One region of the Pelorhabdus sp. sgz311001 genome, then DNA from elsewhere that is predicted to be linked to it. Evidence: riboswitches for the same ligand, from Rfam matches in the RefSeq annotation. Region 1 holds a riboswitch; the other holds the start of a gene.
What was found. A riboswitch is a leader RNA that binds a small molecule or an ion and turns the genes downstream of it on or off. The one in region 1 is predicted to bind ZMP and ZTP.
Positions count from the first base shown of each region.

Region 2: linked by a shared signal. The riboswitch ahead of pflB (formate C-acetyltransferase) and the one ahead of AC0MXB_RS02560 (L-lactate MFS transporter) in region 1 are both predicted to bind ZMP and ZTP.

Region 1 covers NZ_JBVXUT010000001.1:504,888-508,311, forward strand. Annotated here, with positions in the region: gene AC0MXB_RS02555 (DUF2164 domain-containing protein) at 1-196, opposite strand, end outside; gene AC0MXB_RS02560 (L-lactate MFS transporter) at 302-1,546, opposite strand; ZMP/ZTP riboswitch at 1,617-1,699, opposite strand; gene AC0MXB_RS02565 (hypothetical protein) at 1,911-2,066, shown strand; gene AC0MXB_RS02570 (hypothetical protein) at 2,325-2,822, opposite strand; gene AC0MXB_RS02575 (Bax inhibitor-1/YccA family protein) at 3,031-3,424, shown strand, end outside.
Region 2 covers NZ_JBVXUT010000003.1:233,588-237,011, forward strand. Annotated here, with positions in the region: gene pflB (formate C-acetyltransferase) at 1-1,668, opposite strand, end outside; ZMP/ZTP riboswitch at 1,731-1,810, opposite strand; gene AC0MXB_RS09890 (tagaturonate reductase) at 2,075-3,424, shown strand, end outside.

The sequences.
Region 1 (3,424 bases):
CTTCCACCTTTTGTGACATTAACTGCTGGGCATCAGAAATTGCTTGATTATAAATATACACACCGGCATTGTTCAGAATGAAATCCAAAAACAGCGAAGCTTGAAAAGAACTGATTTCTTCATCGCGTTCTTTCAAAAAGAATTCTTGGATGCTGCTTAGTAAAACTTGTTTTGATTCGTCAGAAAGCTTAATCATGATGGCACCTCGAATTTAAGTTTTGGTTCATTATAGCATTGCCTTTTTCAGAAAAAAAGATTGGTAATAAGAAAGCCAGCGCTTTTGGCGCTGGCTGATAATTTTTTATGAAGGATTTTCGGCCGAATATTGTCTTGCCGTAATTGCTGTAACGGTATGACGAGCGCCATAGTGTTTTAAGAAGAAGGCAATGATTAAATTAATAACAAAACATCCGGCGAAGAAATATAGGGTCAGTGTGTAGCCGCTGGTTGATTCTCTAAGTAATGACACGACATAGGGACCAGCGACACCGGCCATTCCCCAGGCAGTCAAGATCCGACCATGGATGGCGCTTAGTTTTCTGGTGCCAAAGATATCGCTGAGATAGGCTGGCATGCAGGAGAAGCCACCGCCGTAGCACGTAATAATGAGAAGAACTAGTACTTCAAATCCGAAAGCATCTGCCGTTGTGGCAAGCTTCCAGAAAGCGAAGCACTCTAAACCGAAGAAGAGTACATAAGTATAACCGCGGCCAATATAGTCAGAAATCGTTGACCAAAAGATACGGCCTGCGCCATTAAATAGTCCAATGATACCTACTAATGAGGCTGCTTCGGCAGGAGACATGCCGACAACTTCTTGGGCCATGGGCGATGCGACTGCTAAAAGGCCGATGCCGCAAGTAATATTTACGAAAAAAATCCACCATAAAGCACTGAACTGCCAAGTCTTTAAAGCTTCGTTTTCCGTAAAGCCTCGCTGTAAACAAGAATTTTTCGGTGATACAGGATTATTAATTGGCTTTTCTGGGGGAGCTTTTAAATAGGAAGCCGATAGTCCCATAACAATCATATAAATGATGCCTAGCACCAGAAAGTTATCTACTAATCCGTAGGCTGTCGTTAATCGCTGCATTAAAGGACCGGCAATCAAACTAGCAAAACCAAAGCCCATAATAGCAAGGCCCGTGGCAAAGCCCCGATGATTCGGGAAATACTTGACTAGTGTTGAAACAGGGGTAATATATCCAATGCCTAAGCCAATACCGCCAATTACGCCGTAAAACAAATACAGTAGTGGCAAACTATGCAGATAGAGAGCCAAAGCAGTGCCGAACATTCCTGCACCCCAGAAAGCGGCGGCGATGAGGCCACTCTTTTTGGGACCGTATTTTTCTACGAAACTGCCTAAAAGTCCAGCAGATAAACCTAAAAACAAAATAGCTAATGAAAATGTCCAGGTTGTTTCTTTCAAGGAAAAGCCTTGGGTTGCCATAATTGGACGAACCAATACACTCCAAGCATAGACGCTGCCAATACAAATATGAATTCCCACAGCAGCAAGAGCGATAAACCAGCGATTTCTCATATAAATCCATCCCTTCTAAGAAAAAAATCCGAGAGATGCTGCCAAAACGCAAAAACCGTCCAGGCATGAATCTCTCTGCCCAGACGGTCGGCTTATCTTTGCTCTGCAGTACATGTGGTCATTTCCACTTATCCGTCAGTCCTGCATAGCCTATGAACTTTTTATTACAGGCTCATTATAGCAACAGGGAAAAAAGGTGTCAAGATAAAATACTGCTAAAAATACGATGGACGAGGGGGAAAATAAAAGAGCTCCTATTGCGGAGCTGTTAAGATTAGGGATAATAATATTTGTCAAGAAGGAATAAATACAATTGATGTAAAATCTATTTGGCATAATAATTTTATTAAGAGAGGGATTTATTATGGAGCTATCTGAGGTGGATAAAGCTTGGAATGAAATGGTTACTTTACTGAATTCTGATGACCGAGAAGAGCGGGAGCAAGGAATAAAGTTGCGAGAAGAACTTTGTTCGAAGTGGCCTAATGTATGCGAAATGGTCAAAGAACAGCTTAAATAGTAATGGCAATTTAGTGTATTCTAAAAGAGTGGCAGAGCCACTCTTTTTCTTTTGATATATCGGTTATTTTGAGTCGATTATTGTAACTATAATAGGTTTTATAATAGAAAGAAGTCGTCTGCAATTAATGCAGGCGACTATAATAAGATAATATGAAATCAGGTAATTATATCATAACACATAAAAATGAAATGTCAAGTCTATATAAAAAAGCTTCCCAGGAATCTTGGGAAGCTTTTAGTCAGGTTAGTTTTCTTTTTAATAGTAGGTTATTAAGTTATGCGAAACAATATAATTGTAGATTGCAATGACTGTATTGCGGTTGGTGCTGGCTTCGGGGGTATCGCCATAATAAGGACCGGCAGGCATATTACCTTGTAATTGATATAAACATAGGGCTGTTGGAGCACCGCCCCATATTTCATCATTTGTGATCCAAAGAGTCCCATCGGGGTTCCATTGGTTTTGGATTTTGTTAAAGGAACATTTAAAGATAAAGGTTTGTTTTTTATAGGCGATTTTATTGTCTAATGTTTGGTTTTTTAACGTGTCTAACGTGGGTTTATCAGGTACTAAAAGTAAAGAATAAGTCATTTCAAAGGTTGAGAGTTGATCGCTTTTTGGCAGTACTTTTGCATTTGCTGTTTCAGAACGCAAATATTTTGTATAGCCGTTTTCGTTGGCGATAAATACGTCTTCAGCGAAACAATTACTGGTAAAAAGGGTAATAAGAAGAATTAGGAAAATTTTTTTCATAGCTAGGCCTCGTTTTATTTTTACTCTAATGTATTTCACATGTAAAATATACACCCGCAAAGTGATTTTGTCATTACTTAGCCGAGAAATTTACCAGATAAAATTAGTTGAGAATTTTAATTATGGAGAAATTTTTCTATTTCTTTCCCTGCAAGGGGATTACTCTATGGTATAATATAAATCAAACCCTTAAAAGGAGATGATTTTTATGGCAAATCCAATTCTTTCAAAAGTAAGAGAACTTCCAGCATACGGCAGTGAGACTGCCACATATACGGGTGTCGCATTAAAAAGTATGCTTCTTGTCGCTATTGTTATCGCTTCGGCCCTTGTTACTTGGCTAGGCGGTTATGCAACGCCTGTTACAGCTACTGTTACTGCGATTATGGGCTTTATTGCCGCAATGGCAATTAGCTTTAAGCCTTCCTGGGCTGGTTTTTTATCGCCTCTTTATGCAATTCTAGAAGGCATGTTTTTAGCTGCTGTTTCGGCTATGTTTGCGAGAATGTATCACGGCATCGTACTCAATGCCGTCATGATTACTTTCGGTCTTGCCATTAGTGCGGCTGTGATCTATGCCCGTGGGTATGTAACGGTCAACG
Region 2 (3,424 bases), on a different contig from region 1:
GCCATAGCAAGGAAACTCTTCTATGCTCGCAAACTCGGTAGCAATTCCTTGCTCATTGCGCAGCACTTTCACCTTGCCATATTTTATAGCGCTTAAAGAGTCGGCTGCTACAGACAGTCCGGCAACACCAAACGCCATCAGACGATCTACTTTGGTGTCATGCAACGCCAATTGCGACCGTTCATAGGCATATTTATCATGCATGTAATGAATCACATTCATCGTGTTCACATAAAGACCAGCAAGCCATTTCAAAACAACGGAATAATTTTGCCGCACCTGTTCAAAATCAAGTACTTCGCCAGTCATTTCCGGCACAACAGGTCCGACTTGCTCACCCGTTTTTTCATCGCGCCCGCCATTAATCGCTAACAGCAGCGCCTTAGCTAAGTTTGCTCTAGCACCAAAGAACTGCATCTGTTTGCCCACTTTCATGGCCGATACGCAGCAGGCAATGGCATAATCATCGCCATATTCCACACGCATCACATCATCATTTTCATATTGAATGGCACTTGTATCAATGGAGACTTGCGCGCAAAAATCCTTAAAGCCTTGCGGCAATCCCTCCGACCAAAGTACAGTTAAGTTCGGCTCTGGCGCGGGTCCTAGATTATAGAGAGTGTGAAGAATTCTAAAGGACGTCTTAGTTACAAGCGTCCGTCCGTCAAGTCCCATCCCACCGATCGCTTCTGTTACCCAGAGAGGATCACCAGCAAAAAGCTCGTTGTAATCAGGCGTTCTGAGATGACGAGCTAAACGTAGTTTGATTACAAGCTGATCAATAAGTTCCTGCGCCTCGGCTTCCGTAATAATACCACTAGCGAGATCTCGCGCAAGATAAATATCAAGAAAGGTTGAAACACGACCTAACGACATAGCTGCGCCATTTTGCTCCTTAATGGCAGCAAGGTATCCCAAATAAAGCGCCTGTACAGCTTCTTTTGCCGTTTCAGCGGGACGGCTTATATCAACACCATAGCTTTTCGCCATTTGAGCGATTTCGCCAAGAGCAGCAATTTGTTCGGCAACTTCCTCGCGGAGACGAATGACATCTTCGGTCATTGCCTTTTCCGCTAGTTCTACTAAATCTTTTTTCTTTTCAGCGATCAGACGATCCGTACCATAAAGCGCTACGCGGCGATAGTCGCCAATAATTCGACCACGTCCGTAGGCATCAGGCAGTCCTGTAATAATACCAAGGCGGCGTACCTGACGCATTTCATCAGTATAGGCGTCAAAAACAGCCGTATTATGGGTTTTCCGATGGTGATGATAAATTTCCGAAATTTTGTCATCCAGGTGATAGCCGTAAGCTTCACAAGCCTGTTCAGCCATGCGAATACCGCCATTTACGATAATGCTTCGTTCTAGCGGTTTTTCCGTCTGGAGGCCTACGATGATCTCAAGATCTTTTTCAATATAGCCAGGTTCATGAGAAGTAATTGTCGAAACTTTTGTGGTATCGACAGACCAAACTCCCTCTCTCTGTCTTTCTTCTTGCAAACGCTGCAGACAAATCTGCCAAAGTTTCTCGGTTCTTGCCGTTGGTCCCGTCAAGAAAACGCTGTCTCCCTCGTAAGGGCTATAGTTTAACTGAATAAAGTTTCTTACATCAATTTCCTGTTCCCACTTACCGCTTTGAAATCCCTTAGCATTTTTCACCATATTACTAGTACCCCCTTTTTATAGTTGCCTATCGTAACGATAAAAAGACCGCCCGAACAAGACGATCTTGCCCAGGCGGTCGGCATAGTCAAAAACACAGTTCCTGTGGTAATCTCCACTTCCGCCAGTCCTGCATCTTTCTAAATTCTGTTAACAAGCTCATTATATGAGAGGAAAAGAACTTCGTCAAGATAAAAAATATGGAAAAAGAAAAATTATTAAAATCAATATTATTGTTTCAAAATGAGTATTAACTGTTCTATTATAGAACAGTTTGTTTTGCCAGTTTTCAGACAAGTCCGCTAAATCTCACCACTTCCAAATTGGCATTATTCTTGCATTTTAAGTATACTGACTGAAACGTAAAAAATATAAAAATTTAGTAAAAGTAAAGTGAGGGATTTTTGTGCAAACATTAAATCAACAGCTTCTTTCGAGTTCTTTTTCCTTCCCAAAAGATATTTCCTATCAGGCATTCCCAGAAAAACTACCGGAAAAAGTACTGCAGTTTGGCGAAGGAAACTTTCTGCGGGCTTTTGTTGACTGGATGTTCCACCAGATTATCAAAGAAGGAAAATTCGCTGGCCGCATCGTTGTAGTACAGCCAATCGCCGAAGGTCTTGTTGACCGTCTGAACGAACAGGACGGGCTGTATACTCTCTTGCTACGTGGCTTAGAAAACGGAAAAGTAACGGAAAAGAAAGAAATTATGCAGGCAATTAGCCGCGGCATTAATCCTTATACGAACTGGGCTGAATATTTAAAATGCGCCGAAAATCCCGATATGGAATATATCATTTCTAATACAACAGAAGCCGGTATCGCTTTTGACGGAAACGACAAAGCCGATATGACGCCCCCCAACTCTTACCCCGGCAAGCTGACGGCTTTCTTGTATCACCGCTATCAGCATTTTAATGGCGACGCCGCCAAAGGCATGGTTATTATTCCTTGTGAACTGATTGAACGAAACGGCGATAAATTGAAAGAAACGATTTTGCAATTCGCCGATCTCTGGCAGTTGCCGAAAGAATTTAAAAACTGGATTCACGAGCACAACTCCTTCCACAATTCCTTAGTTGACCGTGTTGTAACAGGCTATCCTCGCGATGAAGCCACTGCTTTGGAAGAAAAATTCGGCTACAAAGATAACTTAATTGATACAGGCGAACTATTTCATCTGTGGGTTATTGAAGGTTCCCAAGAACTGGCGAAACGCCTACCCTTTACGGAAGTAGGCTTAAATGTAGTCTGGACCGATGATATGACGCCTTACCGGACAAGAAAAGTACGCATTTTAAACGGCGCTCACACCGCCTCAATCCCTGCCGCTTTCCTCTATGGTTTAGATACAGTCGGCGAAATGATGGATCATGAGGTACTCGGCAAATATGTAAGATCTATCGTCTCTGACGAAATCATCCCCTCGATCGATCTTGATAAAGGAATGCTTACGGAGTTCGCCGATTCAGTTATGGAACGCTTCCAAAATCCCTTTATTAAACATTATCTGCTCAGCATCTTATTAAATTCTTCCTCGAAATTCAAATCCCGCGTACTTCCATCCATCTTAGAATATAACAAACTGAATCACAAACTGCCAGATATGCTGACCTTCTCCTTTGCCGCTCTGATCGCCGTATATAAAGATGGTCACATCGAAGGATCTTCCATGAAAGCAGCTCGCGCTAAAGGCGAATTCGAAATGAAAGATGACCTGCCCGCGCTAGAATTCTTTGCCACCACCTGGAAAGAT